3 regions of the Streptomyces sp. NPDC044064 genome follow, and region 2 is predicted to be linked to each of the others. Evidence: riboswitches for the same ligand, from Rfam matches in the RefSeq annotation. Region 2 holds a riboswitch; each other region holds the start of a gene.
What was found. Region 2 has a riboswitch for S-adenosylmethionine ahead of AC07DS_RS21550 (aminotransferase class V-fold PLP-dependent enzyme). Riboswitches for the same ligand answer to the same signal wherever they lie in the genome.
Positions count from the first base shown of each region.

Region 1 (9,800 bases), on a different contig from region 2:
CGCCCGCCCCGCCGGGTCCTGGAGTGCACGGAGTGCGGGGTACCGGGGCGCCCGGAAGCACTGCCGGGGGGCGTGTGCAGCGGCTGCCGAGGCGAACGCGCTCCCTCGCACCCTCGTACGCCCCTGCCCGCCCCCGCAGTCCACGCCCGCGTGGGCGAGATCCGGGCTGCCATGTCCGTACGACGACGCGAAAGGACACCCGCATGACCGCTCCTACGGTCCGGCGACACCACCCCGGGGCACGATGGAGGGGAGGAGGCGACGCCATGACCCCCAGCACCGCCGAACGCCCGCAGATGCCCATCGAGGACTTCGAGGACCTCGCCGCCGCAGCCCCTGAGCACGTGCGCCTCGAATTCGTCGACGGCCGGGTCCGTACCAAGGACCCGCTCAGCGTCGAGGACTTCGAGGAGCTGGAACGCCGGGCACCGGAGACCGTCCGGCTTGAGTACATCAACGGAAAACTAGAGGTCAAGGCGATGCCGGACGGCAAGCACCGTTCGATTTACGTGTGGCTGGTGCGCCAGTTCCTGCTCCACCGTCCCGACCTTGATCTCGCGCCCGAGTCCGGGGTCAAGGCCGAGGCGTACCGCAAGGGACGTGCCCGCACCGACGCGGCACTCGCACCCGTGGATCACTTCGTCGAAGACGGCGAATGGTCCGAGGCCAACGGCATCCTGATGGCTCTGGAGATCACCTCCCGCGACCACGACACCAACCAGCGCGACCGCATCGACAAGCCCATCGGCTACGCGGAGGCCGGTATCCCGGTCTACCTCCTCGTCGACCGCGACAACTGCACCGTAGTCGTGTACAGCGAGCCCAAAGACGGCCACTACCGTCAGTCCCCCTCCTACCCCTGGGGAGCAGTCGTCGAGCTTCCGCCGCCCGTGAGCATCACCCTCGACACCGAACCGCTGAAGAAGTACGCCTACTGAAACGCCCGAGGGCGGCACCCCCAGCCAGAAGCTGGAAGCACCGCCCTCGGTCCGAAGGACAGGCGATCAACCGTCAGGTCGATCAGAAGTCCATGTCACCGCCCGGCATGCCGCCCGGAGCGGCCGCAGCGGCCTTCTCCGGCTTGTCGGCGATGACGGCCTCGGTGGTGAGGAACAGCGCGGCGATGGAGGCGGCGTTCTGCAGGGCAGAGCGGGTCACCTTCGCCGGGTCGATGATGCCCTCGGCGACCAGGTCGACGTACTCGCCGGTCGCGGCGTTCAGGCCGTGGCCCGGGGTCAGGTTGCGCACCTTCTCCACCACGACACCGCCCTCGAGGCCGGCGTTGACGGCGATCTGCTTCAGCGGGGCCTCCAGGGCCAGCTTCACAGCGGCGGCACCGGTGGCCTCGTCGCCCTCGAGCTCCAGCTTCTCGAAGACACCGGAGGTCTGCAGCAGGGCCACGCCACCACCGGCGACGATGCCCTCCTCGACCGCGGCCTTCGCGTTGCGGACGGCGTCCTCGATGCGGTGCTTGCGCTCCTTGAGCTCCACCTCGGTGGCGGCACCGGCCTTGATGACCGCGACACCGCCGGCGAGCTTCGCCAGGCGCTCCTGCAGCTTCTCGCGGTCGTAGTCCGAGTCGCTGTTCTCGATCTCGGCGCGGATCTGGTTGACCCGGCCGCCGACCTGCTCCGAGGAGCCGGCACCGTCGACGATGGTGGTCTCGTCCTTGGTGATGACGACCTTGCGGGCGCGGCCCAGGAGGTCCAGGGTCGCGTTCTCCAGCTTGAGGCCGACCTCCTCGGAGATGACCTCGCCGCCCGTGAGGATGGCGATGTCGCCGAGCATGGCCTTGCGGCGGTCACCGAAGCCCGGAGCCTTTACGGCGACGGACTTGAAGGTGCCACGGATCTTGTTGACGACCAGGGTCGACAGGGCCTCGCCCTCGACGTCCTCGGCGATGATCAGCAGCGGCTTGCCCGACTGCATGACCTTCTCGAGGAGCGGGAGCAGGTCCTTGACGGAGCCGATCTTGGAGTTCGCGATGAGGATGTACGGGTCCTCGAGCGACGCCTCCATGCGCTCCATGTCGGTCGCGAAGTAGGCGGAGATGTAACCCTTGTCGAAGCGCATGCCCTCGGTGAGCTCGAGCTCCAGACCGAAGGTGTTGCTCTCCTCGACGGTGATGACGCCTTCCTTGCCGACCTTGTCCATGGCCTCGGCGATCAGCTCGCCGATCTGGGTGTCGGCGGCGGAGATGGACGCGGTGGAGGCGATCTGCTCCTTGGTCTCGACGTCCTTCGCCTGCTCCAGCAGGGCGGCGGAGACGGCCTCGACGGCCTTCTCGATACCGCGCTTCAGAGCCATCGGGTTGGCACCGGCGGCGACGTTGCGCAGGCCTTCCTTGACCAGGGCCTGGGCGAGCACGGTCGCGGTGGTCGTACCGTCACCGGCGACGTCGTCCGTCTTCTTGGCGACTTCCTTGACCAGCTCGGCGCCGATCTTCTCGTACGGGTCCTCGAGCTCGATCTCCTTGGCGATGGAGACACCATCGTTGGTGATCGTGGGGGCGCCCCACTTCTTCTCGAGGACGACGTTGCGGCCCTTGGGGCCGAGCGTCACCTTCACGGCGTCCGCGAGCTGGTTCATGCCGCGCTCGAGGCCGCGCCGCGCCTCCTCGTCGAACGCGATGATCTTGGCCATGTGAAGTGGTCCCTCCAGGACTGGGGGTGATTCCTTCGGACCGCGCCCGCGCCCGCGACGGACGGCTCGCCGACCTGTGGTTCCTTGCCCCACCTGGCCTGCGGGCCTCACCGACCCGGTCCTTCTTGTCACTCTCACCTTCAGAGTGCTAACGCCAATGATTAGCACTCGACCCCCCCGAGTGCAAGCGCCTCGGGCATGCCGGAGGGGGCGCTCAGCCGCGCGCGAACAGGGACCCCGGGCACGACGAAGGGCCCGTACCCCAGGAGGTACGGACCCTTCGAAGATGAACAGAAGAACGTCGCTGTCAGTCGACGCGTGCCTCAGCTGGTCGCCAGCCGGACCATGTCCGCCTGCGGGCCCTTCTGACCCTGCGAGATCTCGAAGTCGACCCGCTGCCCCTCTTCCAGGGTGCGGTAACCGTCCATCTGGATCGCGCTGTAGTGGACGAAAACATCCGCACCACCGTCGACCGCGATGAAGCCGTACCCCTTCTCCGCGTTGAACCACTTGACGGTGCCCTGAGCCATGCCTAACTCCCCTATTACTGGCCCTTGCACAGATCCACACTTCGCGGACCCGGGTCAGACCTCACCCCCCATTGGTCGGGGGCGTGCGCCGGAACGCGTCGACCGCGGCTGAATGTATCTGTCCAACTGCCCTCTGCAACAGGTCAATCGGACGAGAATTCTGGACGAGCGCGATCCGGAATCTGCCGAGAATTCGCCCGAATTCAGGGCAAGTCGGGCTATATAAAAGGCGCAAAAGGCGCATACTCCGCGTGTACTTTGGCTGCTTCTCACCGGGCGTAAGGCATGATTCCGGGGCTTGCGACCCGCAGATCCGGCACGCGTTCCCCAACCTTACCGCGCTCAATCACACAGAATGGCCCCCTCCGCTTCTCTCACGGAGGAGGCCATTCGATGAACATTCAGTAACCGCGGTTACCGAAGGTAATGGTCCACTTTTGATCAGCCGCCGGCGACGGCGGGAATGATGGAGACACCGGCACCGTCCGGGGTCGCCGTCTCCAGCCCCTGCTCGAAGCGGACGTCGTCGTCGTTGACGTACACGTTGACGAAGCGGCGCAGCTTGCCCTGGTCGTCGAGAACCCGGGCCGCGATGCCCGTGTGGTTCTTCTCCAGGTCCTGGATCACCTCGGCGAGGGTCCCGCCCTCGGCGGCGACCTCGGCCCGGCCGCCCGTGTAGGTGCGCAGGATGGTGGGGATGCGGACGGTGACGCTCACGATGAAACCTCCGGTCAGGCGGAACGAAAGGACGGGGTAGGACGAGGTCCCTAGACGAGCCCCGCGTCGCGGAACGACTCGAGGGTGGGACGGATCGTCGCGGTGAGCCCCGTACCCGCCACCGCGTCCAGCGTCTTGAGACCGTCACCGGTGTTGAGGACGACCGTCGTCAGGGCCGGGTCCAGCACACCGTCCTCGATCAGCTTCTTCGTCACGCCGACCGTCACGCCGCCGGCGGTCTCCGCGAAGATGCCCTCGGTCCGGGCCAGCAGCTTGATCGCGTCCACGACCTGCTCGTCCGTCACGTCCTCCACCGCGCCACCGGTACGGCGGGCGATGTCCAGGACGTACGGGCCGTCGGCCGGGTTGCCGATCGCCAGCGACTTGGCGATGGTGTTCGGCTTCTGCGGGCGGACCACGTCGTGACCGGCCTTGAAGGCGGTGGACACCGGCGAGCAGCCCTCGGCCTGCGCACCGAAGATCTTGTACGGCCGGTCCTCGACGAGCCCGAGCTTGATCAGCTCCTGCAGACCCTTGTCGATCTTCGTGAGCTGGGAGCCGGAGGCGATCGGGACCACGATCTGGTCCGGGAGCCGCCAGCCGAGCTGCTCGCAGATCTCGTACGCCAGGGTCTTCGAGCCCTCCGCGTAGTACGGCCGCAGGTTGACGTTGACGAAGCCCCAGCCCTCGCCGGCCGGGTCACCGATCAGCTCGGAACAGAACCGGTTCACATCGTCGTAGTTGCCCTCGATGCCGACCAGCTCGCCGCCGTAGACCGCGGCCATCACGACCTTGCCCTGCTCCAGGTCGTGCGGGATGAACACGCAGGAGCGGAAGCCGGCGCGGGCGGCGGCGGCGCCGACGGCACCGGCGAGGTTGCCGGTCGAGGAGCAGGAGAGCGTGGTGAAGCCGAAGGCGCGCGCCGCCTCCAGGGCCTGGGCCACCACCCGGTCCTTGAAGGAGTGCGTCGGGTTGCCGGAGTCGTCCTTCACGTACAGCCCGCCGGTGACACCCAGCTCGCGGGCCAGGTTGTCGGCCTTGACGAGCTTGGTCCAGCCCGGGTTGATGTTGGGCTTGTCGGCCACGTCGGCGGGGACGGGCAGCAGCGGCGCGTAACGCCAGATGTTCGCGGGGCCGGACTCGATACGCTTGCGCAGCTCTTCGGTGTCGTAGGCGGCGAAGTCGTAGGCGATCTCCAGCGGACCGAAGCACTCCTCGCAGGCGAACACCGGCCCGAGGGGCACCCGGTGACCGCACTCGCGACAGCTCAGAGCTGTGGCGGGGCCGAGGTCTACGGTGGGATTGCTGGTGCTTGCAACTGTCTGCACAGCCATGGAGGCGAGGCCCTTTCTCCTCATCTTCCTCACGACGCATCTCGCCGTGAGACGGATTTGGCACCTTCCCTAGCCGGGAGCCTCGCTGGAGAACGAGAACCGACTGGAGGGTTGCCGGGGCTTCATCGGGCCGTTTCCCTCTGCCCCTCTGGATGAGCTGTATGTGGTTGTCAACGCTCGTTGACCCTGACATGCGATGGTCACCGGCGTTGTTCAAGACTGTAACCGAAGGCCAGGACAGTTGAGATAGTCGTCCGAACCGCGAGATGGATCACACGGTCACGCCATGTGATCACGACAGTGAGGAGCCGCAGACCGTGCTGGAAGAAGTCGAGCGCTGGCTGGCCACCCGCTCCTGGTCCGTGACCGATCGTCCGCTCCACCGGATACTCGCCGCCAAGCAGCGCACCGGTCAGTCCGTCTCCGTCGTCCTGCCCGCGCTGAACGAGGAGGAGACGGTCGGCGACATCGTCGCGATCATCCGTCACGACCTCATGCAGCAGGTCCCGCTCGTCGACGAGATCGTCGTCGTCGACTCCGGGTCCACCGACCGCACCTCCGAGGTGGCCGCCTCGGCGGGCGCCCGGGTCGTCCACCGCGACGAGATCCTCCCGCGCATCCCGGCCGTCCCCGGCAAGGGCGAGGTGCTGTGGCGCTCGCTGCTGGTGACCGGCGGGGACGTCATCTGCTTCATCGACGCCGACCTGAAGGAGTTCTCCTCCGACTTCGTCTCCGGCATCGTCGGCCCGCTGCTCACCGAACCCGGCGTCGACCTGGTCAAGGCGATGTACGACCGCCCGCTCGGCGGCGCGACCGGACAGGGCGGCCGGGTCACCGAACTCATGGCCCGTCCGCTGCTGAACATGCACTGGCCGCAGCTGGCCGGTTTCGTGCAGCCGCTCGGCGGCGAGTACGCGGCCCGCCGCTCGCTGCTCGAACAGCTCCCCTTCCCCGTCGGCTACGGCGTCGAGCTGGGCATGCTGGTCGACGCCGTGCACCTGGTCGGCCTGGACGCCCTCGCCCAGGTCGACGTCGGTGTGCGCAAGCACCGCCACCAGGACGGACAGGCGCTGGGCCGGATGGCCGCGGCGATCTACCGCACGGCACAGCTCAGGCTCGCCCGCGGACACCTCGTACGGCCGTCCCTCACCCAGTTCGAGCGGGGCGAGGACGGGTTCGAGCCACGCACCTACTCGGTGGACACCGAGGAGCGGCCGCCGATGGCGGAGATCGCGGAGTACGCGGCGCGCCGGGTGGCGTGAAGGGCGCACGAGAACGGCTGTATACAGCCCCCTTCCGGGGCAGACCGTACGTTTGAGCGTTTCCGGGCCGGGCTAGGTTGAGGCGTATGGCTTCCACCCACGGTGCTGAGGTGCTGGTCGCGTCCAATCGCGGCCCGGTTTCGTACGAGGTCCTCGAGAACGGCTCGCTGCGTGCCAGACGGGGCGGCGGCGGGCTGGTCTCGGGTCTGTCGGCCATCGGGCCGGACACCAACGCGGTATGGGTGTGCGCCGCGCTGGGCGACGGCGACCGCGAGGCGGTACGGCGCGCGGGCGGCGGGCTGCTGCCGGCCGAGGAGACCGGCGGGCAGCGGGTGCGGATGCTCGACATCGACGCGACCGTGTTCTCCGACGCGTACAACGGCATCGCCAACTCGGTGCTGTGGTTCGTCCACCACATGCTGTACCAGACGCCGCTGGAGCCGGTCTTCGACGCGGAGTTCCGGCGGCAGTGGGCGTCGTACGAGGCGTACAACCGCGCCTTCGCCGAGGCGCTGGCCGAGGAGGCGGCGGACGGCGCCGCGGTGCTCATCCAGGACTACCACCTGGCCCTCGCCCCCCGGATGCTCCGCCGGCTCCGCCCCGACCTGCGCATCGGCCACTTCTCGCACACCCCGTGGGCCCCGCCGGACTACTTCCGTCTGCTGCCCGACGACATCGCGGCCGAGCTGCTGACCGGCATCCTGGGCGCGGACCGGGCCGCGTTCCTGACCCAGCGGTGGGCGGACGCGTTCACCGACTGCTGTCACGCGGTGCTGGGCCCCGGCATCCCGTCCGGGACCCGGATCGGTGTGCACGGGCTCGGCGCGGACGCGGACTTCCTGCGCGAGCGGGCGCACCGGACGGACGTGGACGAGCGGATGGCCGCGCTGCGGGAGGAGATCGGCGAGGGGCGCCGGACGATCGTCCGGGTGGACCGCACCGAGCTGTCCAAGAACATCGTGCGCGGCCTGCTGGCGTACCGGCAGCTCCTGGAGGACCACCCCGAGTGGCGCGAACGGGTGGTCCACCTCGCCTTCGCCTACCCGTCCCGGCAGGACCTCGCCGTCTACCGGGAGTACACGGCCGAGGTGCAGCGGGTGGCGGAGACGATCAACTCCGTGTACGGGACCGAGGGCTGGACGCCGGTCGTGCTGCACGTCAAGGACGACTTCGCCCGCTCCCTGGCCGCGTACCGGCTCGCGGACGTGGCGCTGGTGAACCCGATCCGGGACGGCATGAACCTGGTCGCCAAGGAGGTGCCGGTGGTCTCCGAGGAGGGGTGCGCGCTGGTGCTGTCGCGGGAGGCGGGGGCGTACGAGGAGCTGGGCGAGGACGCGATCGTGGTGAACCCGTACGACATCGGGGGCACGGCGAACGCGTTGCACGAGGCGCTGAGCCTGCCGGCGGGTGAGCGGGCGGAACGCTCGAAGAGGCTCGCCGTGGCCGCCACGGCGCTGCCGCCCGCCCAGTGGTTCCTGGATCAGCTGGGCGGACTGGAGCGGTAGCGGGTCAGGGCATGCGTGCTGCCAGGGCTCGCAGGAGGGCCACGACTCCCTCCGGGCCGTCCACCACCACGTCCGCCCGTTCCGCCAGTTCCGTGACCTCGGTGCTGCCGCTGCAGACCAGGAGGCCGGGGACGCCGTCGGAGCGGAGCTTGTCGACGGCCGCGTAGGCGGGGAGGTCGCCGAGGTCGTCGCCGACGTAGAGGACGGACCCGGCTCCGGTGGCGCGGACGTGGTCGAGGAGGGCGACGCCCTTGTCCATGCCGGGCGGGCGGAGTTCGAGGACGAGCCGGCCGGGCTCGACGATCAGTCCGTGGCGGGTGGCGAGGTCGGCGAGGGGGTCGTGCAGGGCATCGAACGCGGCCTGCGGGTCGTCGGCGCGGCGGGTGTGCACGGCGATCGCGCGCCCCTTCTCCTCGATCCAGGTGCCGTGCCCGGCCCCGGTCTGCTCCAGGAGGCCCGGCAGCTCGGCGCGGACCTCGGCCACGCCGGGGTGGGGCGGAGGTGCGGTGACCGTGTCGGACGCGGCCTCCCAGCGTTCGGCGCCGTAGTGCCCGAGGACGACGAGGTGTTCCAGGCCGGGGGTGCCCGCGAAGCCGCCGTGCCTGACCGCCACCTCGGCGGGTCTGCCCGTGATCACGGCCACCGAGGCGACCTTGGGGGCGAGGACGGCCAGCGCGGGGACGGCGTCCGGGTGGGCTCGGGCCTGTTCGGGGTCGGCGACGATGGGGGCCAGGGTGCCGTCGAAGTCCAGGCCGATCACCGCGGTGCGGGGCCTGGCGAGCAGCGCGGCGAGTCCGTCCCGTCCGGCCTGGGTCACCGGGGTCGGCAGAAGGTCCATACGGCGACAGTATCCAGGGCGGGCCCTGGTCACTCCTGGCAGCAAAACCTCAGCGCTCCGAGCGGCGTGCCTCCCGGACCCGGCGCAGACGGTTCACCGTCACCGGGTCCAGGGCCAGGGCCCGCTCGTCGTCCAGCAGGGCGTTGAGGAGCTGGTAGTAGCGGACCGGGGAAAGGCCCAGTTCCTCGCGGATGGCCCGTTCCTTCGCGCCGGGGCCGGGGAAGGTCCGGCGCTCCAGCGCGAGGACGGCCTTTTCGCGGGTGCCCAGTTCCATGAGGGTCACCGTAACGCCGGGCGGTGACAGCCGGGTCAGCTCGCGTCGCTGCTGTCCGCCTCGGTCGCCGTCGCCTGGAGACGGGTCAGGACGCCGGAGGGGCTGCCGCCGGGGGTGACCGCCTGGCCGATCTCCTTCTTCACGGACGCGCTGACCGTCGCCCAGGAGGTCTTGCCGACGGGGTACAGCTCGGAGATCGGGAGCTGGTCGAGGAAGGGGCGCAGGTCCTTGTCGGGGGCGGAGTCCGACTCGGTCATGGTGTTGGACGCGGAACCCGTGACCGGGAGGAGTCCGTACTCGCGGGAGAAGGCGAGGACGTTCTTCTGCTCGTAGACGAAGTCGAGGAAGTCGCCTATCTGCTCGGCGTGCCCGTGCTGCTTGAAGCCCATCATCCAGTCGGTGACACCCATCGCGGCCTTGGCCTTGCCGGTGCGGCCCGGCATCGGGACCGTGCCGAAGCGCACACCCTTCTTGGCGGCCTGCTGGATCAGGGTGGGATGCCCGTTGAGCATGCCGACCTGGCCGTCGGCGAAGGCGGCGAAGGCGTCCGCGCGGTTGAGCCTGCCGGGGGCGACCGGACCGGTCAGGCCCTTGCCGACCAGGTCGTCCCTGAGCCAGGTGAACGTCTCGACGTTCTGCGCCGAGTCGATGGTGTAGGTGCCGACGTCGTCGGTGTAGCCGGCACCGCCGCTGAGCA
Region 1 covers NZ_JBWKFN010000021.1:7,510-17,309, forward strand. The annotation lists gene AC07DS_RS29850 (hypothetical protein) at 1-207, shown strand, start outside; gene AC07DS_RS29855 (Uma2 family endonuclease) at 267-938, shown strand; gene groL (chaperonin GroEL) at 1,021-2,643, opposite strand; gene AC07DS_RS29865 (cold-shock protein) at 2,967-3,173, opposite strand; gene AC07DS_RS29870 (MoaD/ThiS family protein) at 3,615-3,890, opposite strand; gene thrC (threonine synthase) at 3,941-5,224, opposite strand; SAM riboswitch class I at 5,242-5,383, opposite strand; gene AC07DS_RS29880 (glucosyl-3-phosphoglycerate synthase) at 5,542-6,486, shown strand; gene AC07DS_RS29885 (alpha,alpha-trehalose-phosphate synthase (UDP-forming)) at 6,573-7,991, shown strand; gene otsB (trehalose-phosphatase) at 7,996-8,829, opposite strand; gene AC07DS_RS29895 (DUF3263 domain-containing protein) at 8,879-9,103, opposite strand; gene AC07DS_RS29900 (extracellular solute-binding protein) at 9,139-9,800, opposite strand, start outside.
Region 1: another riboswitch for S-adenosylmethionine. It lies ahead of thrC (threonine synthase); the one in region 2 lies ahead of AC07DS_RS21550 (aminotransferase class V-fold PLP-dependent enzyme).

Region 2 (9,800 bases):
GACCGACATAATGTCGGTCGTGGCGACAGCAACGACAGTAGAAACCGGGCACGCGCACCCGTCGGTCAATCGACCGAACCTCACCAGCGTCGGAACCATCATCTGGCTGAGTTCCGAGCTGATGTTCTTCGCGGCCCTCTTCGCGATGTACTTCACCCTCCGATCGGTGACCGGTCCGGCGCACTGGAAGGAGCAGGCGGAGGCGCTCAATGTGCCGTTCTCCGCGACGAACACCACGATCCTGGTGCTCTCCTCGCTCACCTGCCAGCTCGGCGTGTTCGCCGCCGAGCGCGGGGACGTGAAGAAGCTCCGTGGCTGGTTCATCCTCACCTTCATCATGGGTGCGATCTTCATCGGCGGTCAGATCTACGAGTACACCGAGCTGGTGAAGAAGGACGGGATCTCCCTGTCCTCCGACCCGTACGGCTCGGTGTTCTACCTGACCACCGGCTTCCACGGCATGCACGTGACCGGCGGTCTCATCGCCTTCCTGTTTGTCCTGGGCCGCACCTACATGGCCAAGAGGTTCACTCACGAGCAGGCGACCGCCGCCATCGTCGTGTCCTACTACTGGCACTTCGTCGATGTGGTCTGGATCGGCCTTTTCGCCACGATCTACCTGATCAAGTAGCCGGGACCGCTCCCGCACATCCAGAAGCATCGACGCAGAAGATCCTGACACCGGGGTAATCCGTGAAAAAGCTCTCCGCACGACGACGCCATCCGCTGGCGGCGGTCGTCGTCCTACTCTTCGCGCTGGCGGCCACTGGGGGGCTGTACGCCGCGTTCGCGCCCGCGAGCAAGGCACAGGCCGATGAAACCTCCCAGTCCCTGACCATCAAGGAGGGCAAGAAGCTCTACGAGGTCGGCTGCGCCAGCTGCCACGGCACCGGTGGCCAGGGCTCCTCCGACGGCCCGAGCCTGGTCGGCGTGGGCGCCGCGGCGGTCGACTTCCAGGTCGCGACCGGCCGTATGCCGGCCGCCACCTCGCAGGGCCCGCAGGTCGTAAAGAAGAAGAACATCTACACCCAGGACCAGATCGACCAGCTCGCGGCGTACGTCGCCTCGCTGGGCGCCGGTCCCGAGGTGCCGACGAAGCAGCAGTACGGCCCGGAGGGTGCGGACATCGCCAAGGGTGGCGAGCTGTTCCGTACCAACTGCGCGCAGTGCCACAACTTCACCGGCAAGGGTGGTGCCCTCACCAAGGGCAAGTTCGCCCCGGACCTGACGGGCGTCGACCCGAAGCACATCTACGAGGCCATGCAGACGGGCCCGCAGAACATGCCGTCCTTCCCCGACACCACGCTGTCGGAGAAGAACAAGAAGGACGTCATCGCGTACCTGAACGCGATCAACAGCAGCGAGACGGAGCAGCCGGGCGGCATGGAGCTGGGCGGTCTCGGCCCGGTCACTGAGGGCCTGTTCGCATGGGTCTTCGGTCTCGGTGCGCTGATCGCGGTAGCCGTCTGGGTCGCCGCTCGGACCGCAAAGGCCAAGAAGTCATGAGTAGCCAAGACATTCCAGAAGAGAACCTGCCCGCTGAGCAGGAGCACGCGCACGGCGCCGTGAGCGTCGCGGACGAGCAGAACCCGTTCGCGGACCCGGGGCTGCCGCCCCACGAGCACCGGATCCAGGACGTCGACGAGCGGGCCGCCAAGCGGTCCGAGCGCTTCGTCGCCCTGCTGTTCACGGTGTCGATGCTGGCCACCGTCGGCTTCATCGCCTCGTACGTGGCGATCCCGCAGGACAAGGCGATCTTCGTCTTCCCGCTGGGTCACATCAGCGCGCTGAACTTCGCGCTCGGCCTGACCCTCGGTACGGCGCTGTTCTGCATCGGCGCGGGCGCGGTCCACTGGGCCCGCACCCTGATGTCCGACGTCGAGGTCGCCGACGAGCGGCACCCGATCGCCGCCTCCCCCGAGGTCCGTGCGAAGGTCCACGCGGACTTCAAGCAGGGCGCCAAGGAGTCGGCGCTCGGCCGCCGCAAGCTGATCCGCAACACGATGTTCGGCGCGATGGCCATGGTGCCGCTCTCCGGCGTCATGCTGCTGCGCGACCTCGGCCCGCTGCCCGGCACCTCGCTGCGCCACACGCTGTGGGCCAAGGGCAAGCTGCTCGTCAACATGAACACGAACCAGCCGCTGCGTCCCGAGGACGTCGCCGTCGGTTCGCTGACCTTCGCCAAGCCCGAGGGCCTGGAGGAGGCACAGGAGGACTTCCAGAACGAGATCGCCAAGGCGGCCCTGATGATCATCCGGCTGCAGCCGGACAACATCAAGGACAAGCGCGAGCTCGAGTGGTCGCACCAGGGCATCGTCGCGTTCTCGAAGATCTGCACCCACGTCGGTTGCCCGATCTCCCTGTACGAGCAGCAGACGCACCACGTGCTGTGCCCGTGCCACCAGTCCACCTTCGACCTCTCCGACGGTGCCCGAGTGATCTTCGGCCCCGCCGGTCACGCCCTGCCGCAGCTCCGCATCGGCGTGAACGACGAGGGCTACCTCGAGGCGCTCGGCGACTTCGAAGAGCCCGTCGGTCCTGCATTCTGGGAGCGCGGATGAGCACCAACGAGAACAACGAGCGACGCGGCAAGGCGCCCGCCGGCGAGCGCGTCGCCGACTGGGCCGACGGACGGCTCGGGATCTACTCCCTGGCCAAGTCCAACATGCGCAAGATCTTCCCCGACCACTGGTCGTTCATGTTGGGCGAAGTCTGCTTGTACAGCTTCCTCATCATCATCCTGACCGGTGTCTACCTGACGCTGTTCTTCCACCCGTCGATGAACGAGGTGGAGTACCACGGCAGCTACGTCCCGCTCCAGGGACAGCTGATGTCCGAGGCGTTCAACTCGACCCTGCACATCTCCTTCGACGTGCGCGGTGGTCTGCTCATCCGGCAGATCCACCACTGGGCCGCGCTGATCTTCCTCGCCGGCATGTTCGTGCACATGATGCGCGTGTTCTTCACCGGCGCGTTCCGCAAGCCGCGTGAGATCAACTGGCTGTTCGGCTTCCTCCTGTTCGTCCTGGGCATGTTCACCGGCTTCACCGGTTACTCGCTCCCGGACGACCTGCTCTCCGGCACCGGTGTCCGCTTCACCGAGGGCGCGATCCTGTCGATGCCGATCGTCGGCACCTACATCTCGTTCTTCCTCTTCGGCGGCGAGTTCCCCGGTCACGACTTCGTCGCCCGGTTCTACTCGATCCACATCCTGCTGCTGCCGGGCATCATGCTCGGCCTGATGGTGGGCCACCTGATCCTGGTCTTCTACCACAAGCACACGCAGTTCGCGGGTCCCGGAAAGACGAACAACAACGTCGTCGGCATGCCGCTGCTGCCGGTCTACATGGCCAAGGCCGGAGGCTTCTTCTTCCTGGTCTTCGGTGTGATCGCGGCCATCGCCGCGGTGACGCAGATCAACCCGATCTGGGCCATGGGTCCCTACCGCCCCGACCAGGTGTCCACCGGCGCCCAGCCCGACTGGTACATGGGCTTCGCCGAGGGTCTGGTCCGCTACATGCCGGGCTGGGAGATCAACTTCTGGGGTCACACGCTCGTCCTGGGCGTGTTCATCCCGCTGGTGCTCTTCGGTCTCGTCCTGGCGGCGATCGCGCTCTACCCGTTCATCGAGTCCTGGGTCACCGGCGACAAGAGCGAGCACCACATCCTGGACCGCCCGCGCAACGCCCCGACCCGTACCGCGTTCGGTGTCGCCTGGGTGACCGTGTACATGGTCGGCCTGATCGGTGGTGGCAACGACCTCATCGCCACCCACTTCCACCTGTCGATCAACGACGTGACCTGGTTCGTCCGGATCTTCTTCTTCGCCGGACCGGTCATCGCGTTCATCACCACCAAGCGGATCTGCCTCGGCCTGCAGCGCCGCGACCGCGACAAGGTGCTGCACGGTCGCGAGACCGGCATCATCAAGCGCCTGCCGCACGGTGAGTTCATCGAGGTGCACGAGCCGCTCAGCCAGGAGCAGCTGCACACCCTCACGGCTCACCACCAGTACGAGCCGGCCGAGATCGGTCCGACGGTCGACGAGAACGGTGTCGAGCGCAAGGTGAAGGGGTCCGAGAAGCTGCGCGCCAAGCTCAGCAACGCCTACTACGGCGAGGACAACCAGATCCCGAAGCCGACTGTCGACGAGTACAAGGAGATCACGAGCGGCCACGGCCACCACTGATCCTCGCGTCGCCACACCACGCCGAAGGGCCCCGTCCGTGTTGCGGACGGGGCCCTTCGCCGTGTCCCGGGCTGGATAGGGTGGGACCACACTGTTCTTCTAGACACCCAGGAGCGGCTATGAGCGCTGTGACCCCCGCTGGAGGCGACACCGCGGCGGGCCGTTCCTGGCCCGCCCTGCTGAACGGGCTGCTGGACGGCCAGGACCTGTCCGCCGACGACACGGCCTGGGCGATGGACCTGATCATGCGCGGCGAGGCGACCGACGCGCAGATCGCCGGGTTCCTGGTGGCCCTGCGGTCCAAGGGCGAGACGGTGGAGGAGATCACCGGACTCGTGCGGACCATGTACGAGCACGCCAACGTGATCGAGGTACCCGGGCCCGCCGTCGACATTGTCGGCACCGGCGGTGACGGCGCCAAGACGGTGAACATCTCCACGATGTCGTCGATCGTCGTCGCCGGCACCGGAGCGAAGGTCGTCAAGCACGGCAACCGCGCCGCGTCCTCCGCCTCCGGGTCCTCCGACGTCCTGGAGAAGCTCGGGATCAACCTGAACCTGACCCCGAAGCGGGTGGCCGAGGTCGCCGACGAGGCCGGCATCACCATCTGCTTCGCGGTGAAGTTCCACCCGGCGCTGCGCCATGTCGCCGCGGCGCGCGGCCAGTTGGGTATCCGTACGACCTTCAACGTGCTCGGCCCGCTCACCAACCCGGCCAAGGTGCGCGCCCAGGCGGTCGGTGTCGCCGACCCCCGGATGGCGCCGATCGTGGCCGGGGTCCTCGCCGAGCGCGGCAACTCCGCGCTGGTCTTCCGCGGCGACGACGGCCTGGACGAGCTGACGACCACGTCCACCTCCAGGGTGTGGGTGGTCCGGGACGGCAAGGTCGCGGAGGAGAGCTTCGACCCGCGGGACGTCGGCATCGACCTCGTCCCCGTGGAGGCCCTGCGCGGCGCCGACGCGTCGTACAACGCGGAGGTCGCCCGCCGCGTGCTGGACGGCGAGCAGGGCCCGGTACGGGACGCGGTCCTGCTGAACTCGGCGGCCGCCCTGGTGGCCCTCGAACCGACCGGGGGCCCCCTGGCCGAGCAGCTCCGCGCCGGCATGGCCAAGGCGGCCGTGTCGATCGACTCGGGCGAGGCGAGGCGGACGTTGGAGCGGTGGGTGGCGGCCAGCAACAAGTAGCGGTCGGCTGATCGCCGTCGCGGCGGTGTCCCGGGATCCGGACAGAAGTTGCGCGGCGGCGATCGGCTCGGCTACGTTCCTGATCAGGTCATGAGTGACAGTCATGAGGCCCCGGCCGACTGTCCGGCAACCCTCCGTCCGTGGCGGGGTGCCCCGGGTGAAGACCAGGCCGTGGGCAGCGAGGTCCACGGCAAGCGCGGACCCCTCGCAAACCAGGGGTCCTGGTCGTCGAGGGAGCCTTCTGTGAGCAAGCGAATGCGATAGGGCGTAGAGCCCCGCCTCCGCGTACCCCTTTCACCTTCCCCACGTTCGAGCCGTACGCGCTCACGTGGTGGTTCCGCATTCCTCTCACAGGAGCTCGCCATGTCCGTCTTCACCGCTGCCGCCGACCAGTCCGTTTGTGCCCCTCTGCCCGTTCTGGGCGGTGACGTCACCGTCCCGCTCGTGACCGGCGGCGAAGTCACCTACGCGGCGCTCGACTACGCGGCCAGCGCCCCCGCCCTCCAGCGTGTCTGGGACGACGTGGCGGCCTACGCGCCGTACTACGGCAGCGTCCACCGCGGGGCCGGCTACCTCTCCCAGCTCTCCACCGACCTGTTCGAGAACGCCCGCAGGACGGTCGCCGAGTTCCTCGACTGCCGTGCGGCCGACCAGGTGGTCTTCACCCGCTCGACCACGGACTCCCTGAACCTCCTCGCCGCCGCCCTGCCCGCCGACTGCCAGGTCTTCGTCTTCGAGACCGAGCACCACGCCTCCCTGCTGCCCTGGCGGGACGCCCGCGTCACTTACCTCGACGCCCCGCGCACCCCGCGGCAGGCCGTCGAGACCCTGGAGCGGGCCCTCGCCGACCGTGAGCCGCACGGCCCGGCCCTGGTCTGCGTCACCGGCGCCTCCAACGTGACCGGCGAGCTGTGGCCGGTGCGCGAGCTGGCCGCCGCGGCGCACGCGCACGGCGCCCGGATCGTCCTGGACGCCGCCCAGCTGGCCCCGCACCACCCCGTGTCGGTCCAGGACCTCGACGTCGACTGGGTCGCCTTCTCCGGCCACAAGCTGTATGCCCCCTTCGGCTCCGGCATCCTGGCCGGCCGCGCCGACTGGCTGGTCGCGGCCGAGCCGTACCTGGCGGGCGGCGGCGCCAGCCGTAAGGTGACCCGGCGCGAGGACGGGGGAGTGGCCGTGGAGTGGCACGAGAGCGCCGCCCGCCACGAGGCCGGCTCCCCGAACGTCATCGGCGCCTACTCCATCGCCTCCGCCTGCAGGGCGCTGACGGAGGCCGGCTTCGACGCGCTGGTCGCCCGTGAGCAGCACCTGATCGCGAAGGTGCGGGCGGGCCTGGCCGAGGTGCCCGAGGTCCGGGTCCTCTCCCTCTTCGGGGACGACGCCCCCCGCGTCGGCGTGATCAGCTTCGTCGTGGACGGCTGGAACAGCTCCCACTTCGCCGCAGCCCTCTCCGCCGAGTACGGCATCGGCGTCCGCGACGGCCTGTTCTGCGCCCACCCCCTGGTCCGCACCCTCCTCGGCTCCGACCCCCAGACCCAGGGCGAGTGCGGCGCCCCCGAGGCCGCGCCGGGCGAGAAGTCCCTGAACGCGATCCGCGTGAGCTTCGGCGCGGGCACCCCCGACGAGCACGTGGAGCGCTTCGTCGCGGCGGTGAAGGAACTGGTGACCGAGGGCGCGAAGTGGACGTACCGCACGGAGGAGGGCCGCTGCGTCCCGGCGGTGTGAGCCTCTGAACGCCTGGTGAGGCGGTCTTCAGCCGATCAGTTGTCCAGACCGATCGAGAAGGCCGCCTCGAGGTCGTGCTGCGAGTACGTACGGAAAGCTACGTGCGTGTCCGTGGCCTCGACCCCGGGAATCTTGCTGATCCGCCCCGGAATCACGTCGGCCAGATCCTCGTGCCGGCGCACCCGCACCATGGCGATCAGGTCGTACGTACCGGTGACGGAGAAGACCTCGCTCACCGAATCCAGCGAAGCGACCTGCTCCGCGATCTCGGGGATCCGGTCCACGCTGGTCTTGATCAGGACGATCGCGGTGATCACGACGGGTTCTCTCCCTCGGGTGCCGGAGCCGGTGCGCACTCAACCTTAGTGGTACGCCGGTATCGCACCCATGCGTAACCGAACCCCACCCCGAAGCCGACCAGGTGCGCGAGGTAGGCGACCCCCGGCCCCTCGCCGGCGCGCCCCGCCGCCAGCCACTGCAGCGCCGCCCAGAAGGGCAGCACCACCCAGGCCGGGAAGCGCATCGGCAGGAAGAACAGGAACGGGAGCAGACTGGTGACACGGGCGCGGGGAAACAGATAGAGGAACGCGCCGAGAACCGCCGAGATGGCCCCGGACGCGCCCACCAGTGACTGCTCGGAGGTGGCGTTGGCGGCCGCGTAGCCCAGCAGGGCCAGGTAACCGCAGCAGACGTAGAAGAGGGTGAACTCCACCCGGCCCATTCGTTCCTCGGTCATGATCCCGAAGACGAAGAGGAAGAGCATGTTGCCGATCAGGTGCACCCAGCTGCCGTGCACGAACAGCGCGGTGACCGGGGTCAGGGCCTCCCGGACGGGTTCGTCGAACAGCCGCGCCGGGACCACCCCCCAGTGCCGGAAGTACGCGCGCTGCGCGGCCGGCAGCGCGTCCGCGGAGCCGTACACCGGAGTGAGTCCGGAGGCCGGGCCCAGGACGAAGATCAGGGAGCACACGGCGATGAGGGCGTACGTCATCGGCGCGGGGGTGTCCCGGAGCGCCCTGAGTGTGCGGCCGGCCGTCGTGCTCCAGGTGTTGATCATGACTACAGAGCATGACGTAAGGGGACGCAACCTGACAGACCGCCTCGCCGCCGCGGACGGACGGGCGGTGAGGACCCGCCAGGCCGTAGGGTTACGAGCCACACGCGTCGAGGAGCGACGCGGACCGACCCGAGAAGGAAGCGAAAAGTCACGATGACGGTTCCCCTGCCGACCGCCACGACGCGATGGCGCTGCACCCTCTGCGGCAACCTCACCCGCTTCGACGTGACCCGCTCGTCGAAGGTCGTCGAGTACGTCCACCTCGACCTCGCCGGTGAGCCGACGGTCGAGGAGCGCGAGGTGGTCAGTGAGACCATCGACTCGGTGCGCTGCCGCTGGTGCAACGCGGTGGACCAGGTGGAACTCGTGGACAGGCCGGGCGCCGGCTCCTGAGCGGAGCGGGCCCCGTACAGGTATTGGGGTGTGACGGATGGTGGAGACCGCAGGCGGGGGGCCGGGCGACGGCACCGCTGAGGTGCTTGACCGTCCGCTGCCCGACGGAGTGCGCCGACGGGTCGTGCAGATCGTCTCGGACGGATTCGGCGGCCTGACCCTGGCGGAACTGCCCGCCCAATTGCGGCAGTATGCCCGGTTCGCACCGAACCGGCGGGCCAAGTTCGCCGGGAACGCGATGGCGGCCGCACTGGAGACCGATCCGCTCTTCCGGCAGCGGATCGGAGAGAAGTTCAGAGAGGCGCAGCCGGAGCTGTCCGGCGCCCTCGACTCCGGCTCGCCGCCCCCGGCCGCGGACCCGCTCGACGTGGCGGCCGCGGCCTACGTACTGCGTCCGGCGGGCTGGGTGAAGCTGGTCACCGCGGCCGGCGAGGAGGCCCAGCGGGCGGACGCCGAGCGGGCCGACGAGGAGAGCCGGGCCGAGCTGGAGCGGCTGCGCGAGGAACTGGCCGAGGCCCGGGCACAGACCCGGACCGAGACCGAACGGCTGCGCGGCGAAGCGGAGTCGGCGAAGAAGGAAGCGGAGTCGCTGCACCGCAAGCTCCGCGCCGCGCTGAGCGACGTCAAGCGCGGCGAGGCCGCGCTGCGCAAGGTCCAGGGCGAGATCGAGGCCGTGCGCGCCGAGGGGCAGGCGCAGCTGTCGGCCGCCGAGAGCGAGTCCCGCCGGCTCAAGGCCCGTCTGGGCGAGGCCGAGGCCGGGCTGGAGGCCACCCGCCGGGCGGCCCGCGAGGGGCGCAGCGTCGAGGACATGCGGGTACGCCTGCTGCTCGACACCCTGCTGGACGCCACCCAGGGGCTGCGGCGCGAACTCGCCCTGCCCCCGGTCTCCGTGCGCCCGGCCGAGACCGTGGACGCGGTCGAACCGGGGCGTATGACCCCGAAGGACATCGCGGCCCGCGCCCTGTCCGAGAACGATCCGGCGATCCTGGACCAGCTGCTCGCGCTGCCGCAGGCGCATCTGGTCGTCGACGGCTACAACGTCACCAAGACCGGCTATCCGCAGATGCCGCTGGAGAAGCAGCGGCTGCGGCTCCTGGGGCAGCTCTCGGCGCTCGCCGCGCAGACCGGCGCCGAGGTGACCTGTGTCTTCGACGGCGCCGAACTGGCCGCGCCGGTGCTGCTCGCGCCGCCGCGCGGGGTGCGGGTGCTGTTCTCCAAGCCGGGGGTCACGGCCGACGAGCTGATCCGCCAG
Region 2 covers NZ_JBWKFN010000012.1:275,027-284,826, reverse strand. The annotation lists gene ctaE (aa3-type cytochrome oxidase subunit III) at 11-631, shown strand; gene qcrC (cytochrome bc1 complex diheme cytochrome c subunit) at 694-1,506, shown strand; gene qcrA (cytochrome bc1 complex Rieske iron-sulfur subunit) at 1,503-2,561, shown strand; gene qcrB (cytochrome bc1 complex cytochrome b subunit) at 2,558-4,189, shown strand; gene trpD (anthranilate phosphoribosyltransferase) at 4,309-5,373, shown strand; SAM riboswitch class IV at 5,460-5,576, shown strand; gene AC07DS_RS21550 (aminotransferase class V-fold PLP-dependent enzyme) at 5,737-7,098, shown strand; gene AC07DS_RS21545 (Lrp/AsnC family transcriptional regulator) at 7,134-7,415, opposite strand; gene AC07DS_RS21540 (rhomboid family intramembrane serine protease) at 7,412-8,155, opposite strand; gene AC07DS_RS21535 (hypothetical protein) at 8,309-8,548, shown strand; gene AC07DS_RS21530 (NYN domain-containing protein) at 8,586-9,800, shown strand, end outside.

Region 3 (9,800 bases), on a different contig from region 2:
CTGGCCCGCAGCCGGCCGGCGGTGGCGCGCAGGGCCGGTCCGTGCAGGGGGTGGGCAAGGGTGACGGAGCCCTCGTCGTCCACGTCGATCAGGCCGTTCGACTCCAGACGTTCGAGGACGTCCAGGTCGAGCTCGTCCAGGGCGAGCGGCAGGGGTTCGGCGAAGGCGAGCCGGTCGAGCGTCTCGCGCTCGTCGGTGTCGGGCCGGTCCAGGGCGTGGGCGAGGCGGTCACGGACGCTCGCGGTGACCGGGACCGGGCCGCGCCACGCCCACTCGTCGCCGCCCGGGACCCGGGTCAGGCCGCCGGACTGGCGCAGCGCGCCCAGCAGATCGCGCAGCAGCCGCAGATCGCCCCGGCACGTCCGGTGCAGCCGTCCCATGGTGAGCGGTTCCAGAGCGGCCGGGGCGAGCAGTCGGGCCGTGTCCTCGCGGGGCAGCGGCTCCAGGCTCAGGCGGGGCAGCAGCTCCCCCGTCCACAGCCGGGACACCGCGCCGGGCACCGGCACCTCGTCCGCGGCGGTCACGGCCAGACGGGTGCGTCCGTGCACGGCGAGCTGGTGCAGGAGCGCTGCGGAGGCCTCGTCGAGCAGCTGGGCGTCGTCGACGACAAGGAGCCGTACGCCGGACAGGAGGTGCACCGCGCGGTGCAGCGAGACGGTGTCGGGCAGCAGGTGTGCGAAGGCGGCGAAGCGCAGTCCTCGGGTCTCGGGCGTCCCGGTCACCCGGGCGCAGTCCGTGCCGCGCACTGCCTCCGTGATCAGCCGCGTCTTGCCGCAGCCCACCGGTCCGGTCACCACGATGCCGGGCCGTCCGGCCGCCAGCGACCTGCGCACCAGCTCCAGTTCGTCCTCGCGGCCGGTGAAGGGCCAGGGCAGTTCGAGCGTCTTCGCGCCCTGCTCGTAAGTCGTCACGCTAACTGGAGCGCGACTACTCAGGTTTGATACAGGGCGACTTGAGTAGCCCCCGACTCAGGCGTTCGGCGCCCGGGGGCGGCAGTCTGTCAGTCCAGGCCACAGTCCGGCACCGGGGGAGCGGGTCGAGGGACGTCGCCTTCGGGGGAGGGAGACGTCCCTCGACCACGCTGATACGCCGTTCGCCCCCTTGGGCGGACGGCGTCTGCGGCTGCGCCGGAACCGTGATGTCAGTGGTGGCCGATAGGTTCGCGGTATGAGTTCAGGACTGAGCGTGTATCTGCTGGACGTCGCCGCGACGCGGGCCCTGGTCGGTTCGGGTGACGACCAGCTCCTCCAGGTCGTCCGCGACAGCTTCGGCGACGAACTCGCCCGCGACGACGACTACTTCCGGTACCAGATCGAGCGGGGCGCCCCCACCGCGTACGAGGCGTTGCGGGCCGTCGTGCACGGCGGGCCGTTCAGCGAGGACAAGGAGCACGCCTTCCAGTACGGCTACGCGTACCGGCGGCTCTGCGAGCTGACCGGGTCCTTCCTGCCCAACGACTCCTTCATGCCGTTCCGGGGCGACTGGCTGTCGGTGGTGGACGAGGGCCTCGCCGCGCTGCGTGTGACCGCCGTGTCCGTGGCGTCCTTCAGCTACTCCGATCTGCCCGATCCGCTGCCGTACGCGTACGTTCCGGGATGCGGCGAGTGGACGCCCGGGCAGATAGCCCGGGCGCTGGAGCAGTTCGAGGCCACCAAGGCGGCCGGCCACGCTCCCCCGCTCGAACCCGAGGTCGTCGACGCCGTCATGCAGTGCCTGGGCTGGATGCGGCACGCGGAGTCCCGGCCCGGATTCGGGGTGATCGGGTTCTGCTCCTGACCGGTCTCACGAGGCCACCCGCCCGGCCGGGGAGCCGGCGTCGGGGTGGGCGAGGCCGAGGTGGTCGCGCAGGGTGGTGCCCTCGTACTCGGTGCGGAAGACACCCTGTTCCTGGAGCAGCGGTACGACCTTGTCGGCGAAGGCGTCGAGGCCGCCGGGGGTGATGTGCGGGACGAGGATGAAGCCGTCGGAGGCATCGGCCTGCACGAAGTCGTTGATCGTCCGGGCGACGGTGGCCGGGGCGCCGACGAAGGTCTGCCGGTTGCCGGTGTTGATGACCAGGTCGCGGATGGACCAGCCGTTGGCTGCGGCCAGCTCCCGCCACTCACGGGCGATGGCGATCGGGTCGCGGTACATCCGCACCTGGGCGCGCCCGCGGGAGATGTGCTCCTCGCCGACCAGCGGGTCGACGTCGGGCAGCGGGCCTTCCGGGTCGTAACCCGAGAGGTCACGGTTCCAGACGAACTCCAGGTGCTTGATGGCGGTCGCCCCGCTGACCTGCTGCCGGCGCACCTCGCGGGCGAGTTCCGCGGCCTCCTCGTCGGTGTCGCCGAGGACGAAGGTGGCGGCGGGCAGGATGAGCAGCTGGTCGGGCCTGCGGCCGTACTTGGCGAGACGCCCCTTGACGTCCGTGTAGAAGGCCTGGCCCTCCTTGAGGGTGGCGTACCGGCTGAAGATCGCGTCCGCGCTCGAGGCGGCGAACTCGCGCCCCTCGTCGGACTCGCCGGCCTGGAAGATCACCGGACGGCCCTGCGGGGAGCGGGGAACGTTGAAGCGGCCGTGGATGTCGAAGTGCTGTCCCTGGTGCACGAAGGCACCGGCCTTGGCGTCACTGAGGAAGGTACCGGTGGCCTGGTCGGCGAGGATCTCGTCGCCGCGCCAGGAGTCGAGGAGTTCGTTGGCGGTGGCGAGGAACTCCTGGGCACGGGAGTAGCGCTCCTCCTGCGGGAGGAAGCCGCCACGGCGGAAGTTCTCCCCGGTGAAGGCGTCCCAGGAGGTGACGACGTTCCAGGCGGAGCGGCCGCCGGACAGGTGGTCGAGGCTGGCGAACTGGCGGGCCACCTCGTAGGGCTCGTTGAAGGTGGAGTTGATGGTGCCGGTGAGGCCGAGCCGGTCGGTGACGGCGGCCAGCGCGGCCAGCACGGTGAAGGTGTCGGGGCGGCCGACGACGTCCAGGTCGTAGATCTCGCCGCCCTGTTCGCGCAGCCTGAGTCCCTCGGCGAGGAACAGGAAGTCGAACTTGGCGCGTTCGGCGGTGCGGGCGAAGTGGGCGAAGGAACTGAACTCGATGTGGCTGCCGGCGGCCGGGTCGCTCCACACGGTGGTGTTGTTGACGCCGGGGAAGTGGGCGGCCAGGTGGATCTGCTTCAGCGGCTTGCTCATGGCGGTGCGTTCCTCCGGCTCAGGCGACGGCGTAGCGGTTGGCGGGGCGGGCGAGCCCGAGCAGGCCGCGCAGGGTGCCGGCCTCGTAGGCGTGCCGGAACAGGCCTCGGCGCTGCAGTTCGGGCACGAGTGACCGGGTGATCCGGGGCAGGTCGTGGCCGAGTACGGCGGGCCGCAGCCGGAATCCGGTCAGGCCGCTCTCCCCCAGTTCCGCCAGCAGGTCGGCGAGTTGGGCGGGGGTGCCGGCGAAGATCCGGGTGTCGCTGGTGTACGGCTCCCCCGCGAGCGCGTCGAGGCGCTCGCGGCGGGCCGTGGCCGCGGCCGGGTCGTCGTCGAGGAGGACGACGAGGTCGCCGAAGACGTGCAGGGTCTGCTCGGCGCGGCCTGCCGCGGCCTGCTCGGCGCGTATCTCGGCGACGATCGCGCGGGCCTGGTCGGAGTCGTGCGGGGTGACGTAGCCGATGTCGGCCTGGCGGGCGACGAGCCGGTACGGAATGGTGTCGTGGGCCAGGGCGGTGACGACCGGCTGTCCCTGGGGCGGGCGGGGCGTGATGGAGGGGCCCTTGACGCTGAAGTGGCGGCCCTCGAAGTCGATGTAGTGCAGCTTGTCCCGGTCGATGAAGCGGCCCGTGGCCGCGTCCCGGATCTCCGCGTCGTCCTCCCAGCTGTCCCAGAGCCGGCGTACCACCTCCACGTGGTCGCCGGCCTCGTCGAACAGCTCGGTGACCAGCTCCTGGGCGGACGAGCTGTCGTAGGCGTCGATCAGGGGGATGGTGCGGCGGCCGAAGTGGGCGGCCTCGTTCGGCCGGGCGGTGATCTGCACACGCAGTCCGGCGCGGCCGCCGCTCACATGGTCGAGGGTGGCGATCGCCTTGGAGATGTGGAACGGCTCCGTGTGCGTGGCCACCACCGTCGGCACCACGCCTATGTGCCGGGTCAGCGGGGCGACCCGGGAGGCGATCAGCACGGCGTCCAGCCGGCCGCGGACCTGGTCGGTGCGCTCGTCCGGTTCCAGAAGGCCGGAGGACTGCGGGCCGAGGCCGTCCTCGATGGTCACGAAGTCGAGCAGGCCGCGCTCGGCCTCGGTGACCAGGTCGGCCCAGTAACCGGCGGTGAACAGGTCCCGGGGCCGGGCCACCGGCTCGCGCCAGGAGGCCGGATGCCAGCCCGTGCCGTCCAGGGCGACGGCGAGATGCAGGGAAGGGGAGGGAGTTGAGGACACGTGGGTGCCTTCCTGGATGTCCGTACCGGATCTGCGTACGAGAACACCGGCTCGCGGCAGCGGGACGTCGGCGGCGGGCGAGCGCGGCAGGGTGAAACCCGGGCGTGGGTCCGAGTGGACCGCTGCGGCCGGGGAGAAGTCAGGGGCGACAGAGTGCGCCGGCCACGCGCTGGAGGTCTATGTGCGGCCGGGAGTGCAGGCGGACGGAGCGGTACGGCTGCGGGACGCGCAGCGGGAGTACCCGGGACACGGCCCACACCTCCGTCCGTCCGGCACGGCGGGCCTGGTCGGCGTCCGCCTGGCGGATCTCGTCATGAGCCGGAACACCCGGGTGACCCCGGATGTTCCCGGCGACCGGTCAGGAGTTGTCCAGCGGCAGTCCCGGCGGGTTGACCTCCGCCTTGTCCACGGCCTCGTTCGAGAGGTTGTACGCGGCCAGCCACTTGCCGTACTGCCCGCTCCTGATCAGATGGTCGATGGCGTCGGCGAGCGGCCGGGCCAGCCCGCTGTCCTTCTTCGTGGTCGCGGCGATCAGCCCCTGCAGACCGGCCCCGGCACCGGAGTAGGTGCCCGCGCTGCGGGTCGGGTCGGGCGACTTGGCGGTCTGGGTGACGTGGTAGGCGACACCGGGGTTGGCGGAGAAGTAGGCGTCGATCTTGCCGCCGGTCAGCGCCAGGTACGTGGCGTTCTTGCCGGCGTAGTGCTTGACCGTGAGGTTCTTGCCCTCCTTCTTCAGCTTCGCCTGGAACTCCAGGAGGATCTTCTCCTGGTTGGTGCCGTTGTCGACGGCGACCGTCTTCCCGGCGAGGTTCTCGTAGTCGCCGTCGAAGTTCCAGGTGCTCTTCTTCAGCACCTCGAAGCCCACGTTGTCCTTGCGGTAGGAGGCGAAGTCGTACTTCTTCTTGCGTTCCTCGGTGTCGGTGATGTTGGCGAAGCCGACGTCGGCCTTGCCGCTGTCGATGCCGACGAACATGTTCTCCCAGGTGGCGTTGGACAGTTGGGGCTTCAGTCCGAGGACGGCGGCGACCAGACGGCCGAAGTCGGGCTCGGCGCCGGTGAGCGTCTTCTGGTCGCTGCCGACGTAGGCCAGTGGCGGGAAGCCGTCGGGCAGAGCCCCCACGACGATCTTCAGGGTCCCGCTCTTCCGGACGGAGGCGGGCAGTTCGGCGCTGATGGACTTCACCTCTGAGACCTTCAGCTCGGTCTGCCTGGCCGCGCCGTTGGACACCCGGCCCACGGTCACCGTGCCGGCCGGGTCGGTCGTCGTGGCGGCCTCGCTGTCGCCCCCGCAGGCGGCGAGTCCACCGGCGAGGGCGGCGAGAGCGGTCGCCGCGGTGAGGCCGCGTGTCAGGCTGCGTCGGGAGAACTGGGTGGGCATGGCTGTCCTTGTCGTTCGGTGGTGAGGGTGCAACAGGGGTGAAGCGGGAGGGGAGGGAGGTCAGAGGACCTTGCTCAGGAAGTCCCGGGTCCGCTCGTGCCGTGGGCGGTCCAGCACCTCGGCCGGCGGGCCCTGTTCGACGATCCTTCCGCCGTCGATGAAGACGATCCGGTCGGCGACCTCGCGGGCGAAGCCGATCTCGTGGGTGACGATGACGAGGGTGGTGCCGCTGCTCGCCAGGTCCTTGATCACGGAGAGGACCTCGCCGACGAGTTCGGGGTCGAGCGCCGAGGTCGGCTCGTCGAAGAGGATGATGCCGGGCCGCAGGGCGAGGGCGCGGGCGATGGCGACGCGCTGCTGCTGGCCGCCGGACAGCTGCCGCGGGTAGGCGCCGGTCCGGTCGCCGAGGCCGACCCGGGTGAGCAGTTCGCGCGCCAGCTCCTGCGCCTCGGGCCTGGTCAGTCTTCCGGTGGCGACGGGGGCGGCCGCGACGTTGTCGAGGACGGTCAGATGCGGGAAGAGGTTGAAGTTCTGGAAGACGAAGCCGATACGGCTGCGCTGGGCCAGGATCGCGCGCTCACTCAGCTCCCTCAGCCGGCCCCCGCTGCCGCGCCTGACGCCGATCAGCTCGCCACCGACGCTGACGTGCCCGATCTCGGGCTTCTCCAGATGGTTGACGACCCTCAGCAGCGTGGACTTGCCGGAGCCGGAGGGGCCGAGGACGACGGTGACCTCGCCGGGGCGCACGGTCAGGTCGATGCCGTCGAGGACGCGGTGGGCGCCGTACCACTTGTGGACGTCGTGGATCTCCAGCGCGGCCGGGGCCGGCTGCGGGGTCCGGGTGGTGGTCATACGGCGGCCTCCCGGCGCAGCCGGGCCCTCAGGTCGGCGAGGCCGGTGCGCGCCTTCTGCAGCGGGGTCGGCGGCAGGCCGCGGGTGGCGCCGCGGGCGAAGTACCGCTCGACGTAGAACTGGACGACGGACACGACGCTGGTCAGGAGCAGATACCAGACGGTGGCGACGAGCAGCAGCGGCACGATGTCGCCCGGGTAGGTGCTGCCCATGGTCTGCACCGAGCCGAACAGGTCGAGCAGGGAGACGTAGAACACCAGGGACGTGCTCTTGATCAGGCCGATGAGCTGGTTGACGTAGTTCGGGGTGATGGACCTCAGGGCCTGGGGGAAGACGATGCGGGTGAACTGGTAGCCCCTCGGCAGTCCGAGCGCGGCCGCCGCCTCGTGCTGGCCCTGGTCCACCGAGAGGATGCCGCCGCGTACGACCTCGGCCGCGTAGGCCGCCTCATTGAGGCTCAGGCCGACGACGGCGACCGTCAGGTCGGTGGCCAGCCTGGACTCGTCGAAGGTGAAGAAGGCCGGCCCGAAGGGGATGCCGAGGCTCAACGTCTTGTACAGCGCACTGAAGTTGTAGAGGAAGATCAGGACGACGATCAGCGGTACCGAGCGGAACAGCCAGGTGTAGGTCCAGCTCACCGCCCGCAGCACCGGGCTGCCGGAGAGCCGGCCGAGGGCCAGCAGGACGCCCCCGAGCAGGCCGAACACGGCGCTGAGCGCGGCGACTTCGAGGGTGATGCCCAGACCGTCGAGGATGACGGGGCGCAGGAACCAGTAGCGGAAGCGGTCCCACTGGTAGAAGGGGTTCGTGGCCAGTCCGTGCACGATCTGCGCGACGAACACGAGGACGACGGCGGTGACGATCCACCGGCCGGGCCGACGCAGCGGCTGAACTCGTTGTGCTGTCAGACTCTTTGATGGTGTGTCGGCTGGTCGGGCCCCGGCGAGGGACACGGCGGCGCCTGGGGGTTCACTCATGGCGGGCTCCGGCGGGAGTCGGACACCCCGGGATCACGGCGGGCCAGGAATGGGCTACGACGGCGCTACGGCACGAGGTGGCACACGGGAACGCACGGGAACCGGGGGCTGGGCGGACGACGGCACACCGCACCGGGGTGTGCGTCAGGAACGCGGGGGCTGGGAAGCGCTGAGCCGGGAAGGGCGGGGCTGGGAAGTGAGGTCAGCCCCGACAGCGGGCACGGCTGCCCGACGCGGTACACAGTGCGCTGTTGACGCGGAGGAGATCGACGGCGCGATCGGCGACGAGGAGCCCGGCGTACGGCGGTACGCAGCTCTGGGCACGGCCCGCGGCCGTCCGGAGAGCTGCGTACATGGCGTCACCTGTCACTGTTCCGGCCCCGCGGGGCCCTCGCGCTTACCGAAGTCGTCGTCCGGTCCGGTCGTCACCTGGGGCACCCCACCGCGATGCGAGGGTTGCCGGTCAGCCAGCCAGGGCTTGGCGCTGACGCTCATGACCGTTCTGTGCGGCAAGTAAAGGCAGTTGGCCGTTCGCATGTCAACGGCTGTCCGAGTAATGGACCCGCCCGACCTGCTCTCACCTGCTGGAAGTGCCCGAGGCGTCCGCGGCGTGACCCCTCCAGTCCAGGATCTGGACGGCGGCTCCGGCGGCTTCCAGCCCCCGGCAGTGCCCGTGGTGGCGGCGGGCGATCCCGTCGAGGTCCAGGTGGGCACCGAAGGCGGGGTGGGCGGCCAGGCGGCGGGCGTGACCCCAGAGCGCCTGGTGGTCTGCGATGCGGTGCACGGCGGAGGCGTCGAGGTGGCAGCGGTGCACGGTGTCCAGCTGCACCAGCGTCACCCACAACTCGACGTCCGCTGCGGTGAGTCGGCCATCGACGAGGTACTCCTCGCCCTCCAGGTACCGCTCGATCCGGCCCAGCGTGTCCAGCAGCAGATCGAGCGCGGCCGCCCGCTCTGCGGGATCGGCGTCGGCCCGTCCGGCGCGCTGCGCGGCCTCCTCGATCCCCTCGGCGCAGAGCCGTTCGACGGCTTCGATCTGGCTCTCCGTGCCGCACGGGTACAGGCTGGGGCGCCCGTTGCGGGGGAAGCGGTCCAGGTCGCGCAGGATGTCGGCGCTGTGGGTGCTGACGATGCGCCCGGACCAGTCGTCGCTGAGCACCGGCGCGAGCGCCGGTCCGGTGTAGTGGTGGGCGCTCGCCTCGTACAGCGGGCGCAGGGCGGAGTGGCCGCCGCCGGGACGGTCGGGGACGGCGGGCAGGAAGGCCACCGGACAGCTGCCGTCGAGGCCGAGGAGGCTGTGCCCGATGGCGAGGCGAAGTCCGTCGGGACAGGCGGTGGACAGATGGAGCCGGTAGCGGTGGGGCACGGCGTAGTGGCCGCTGCGCGCGTCCCGGCCGATCCGGCCCCGGAAGGCGGGGGCGGCGCGGTGCGCGGTCGGGACGGCGGCGAGCGGAGTGATGGACATGCGTCTCCCCTGGGGCGGGCGCGCGGACGTACGCGCGGCGGAAGCGTCGTCGGTCGGTGGGTGCGGAGGGGCGGTCGCGGGCCCGGTGCGGTGCGGTCGGCGGGCCCGGTTCGGTGCGGTCGGTCGGCGGGCCCGCTGAGCCATGACGGCCTGCCTCGGCCCCGCAGGCTCAACCCCGCAGGCTCAACCCCGCAGACTCAGCCCCGAGGACTGATGGCGCTGCAGACGCGCAGCAGGTCGATGTGCAGGCGGGAGGTGAGAAGTGGTGCGTACAACGGCGTACGGCCCGCTCGGCCGACCACCGTCCGGAGGCGCACCATGTTTCCCTACCTGTTCACTAGGATTCCCTCCCCTGGAGTGTCGATCCGCCGTCGTACGACGTCAAGGGGGCGTCCACGCCTGGGACTCCGGGCGGGTGACGAGGGCGGTGCGGGGGACTCCTCAGGGAGTGCAACATGTGACATAGTACTGATGTGGCGAAGCGACTGACCTGCGATGTCGTGGTCGTCGGAGCCGGAATGGTGGGCGCGGCCTGTGCGCTGTACGCCGCGCGGACCGGCCTCGACGTGACGGTGGTGGACCGCGGCCCGGTGGCCGGCGGCACCACCGGTGCCGGCGAGGGCAACCTGCTGGTCTCAGACAAGGAGCCGGGCCCCGAGCTGGAACTCGCCCTGCTGTCGGCCCGCTTGTGGGCCGAGCTGGCCGGGGAACTGGGGGCGTCGGTCGAGTACGAGCCCAAGGGCGGTG
Region 3 covers NZ_JBWKFN010000018.1:169,240-179,039, reverse strand. The annotation lists gene AC07DS_RS28140 (LuxR family transcriptional regulator AbsR2) at 1-911, opposite strand, end outside; gene AC07DS_RS28135 (DUF7691 family protein) at 1,168-1,776, shown strand; gene AC07DS_RS28130 (NtaA/DmoA family FMN-dependent monooxygenase) at 1,783-3,159, opposite strand; gene AC07DS_RS28125 (LLM class flavin-dependent oxidoreductase) at 3,179-4,381, opposite strand; gene AC07DS_RS28120 (putative leader peptide) at 4,521-4,631, opposite strand; gene AC07DS_RS28115 (transporter substrate-binding domain-containing protein) at 4,740-5,759, opposite strand; gene AC07DS_RS28110 (amino acid ABC transporter ATP-binding protein) at 5,820-6,611, opposite strand; gene AC07DS_RS28105 (amino acid ABC transporter permease) at 6,608-7,588, opposite strand; SAM riboswitch class IV at 7,977-8,087, opposite strand; gene AC07DS_RS28100 (glutathione S-transferase C-terminal domain-containing protein) at 8,166-9,053, opposite strand; gene AC07DS_RS28095 (putative leader peptide) at 9,251-9,373, opposite strand; gene AC07DS_RS28090 (NAD(P)/FAD-dependent oxidoreductase) at 9,527-9,800, shown strand, end outside.
Region 3: another riboswitch for S-adenosylmethionine. It lies ahead of AC07DS_RS28105 (amino acid ABC transporter permease); the one in region 2 lies ahead of AC07DS_RS21550 (aminotransferase class V-fold PLP-dependent enzyme).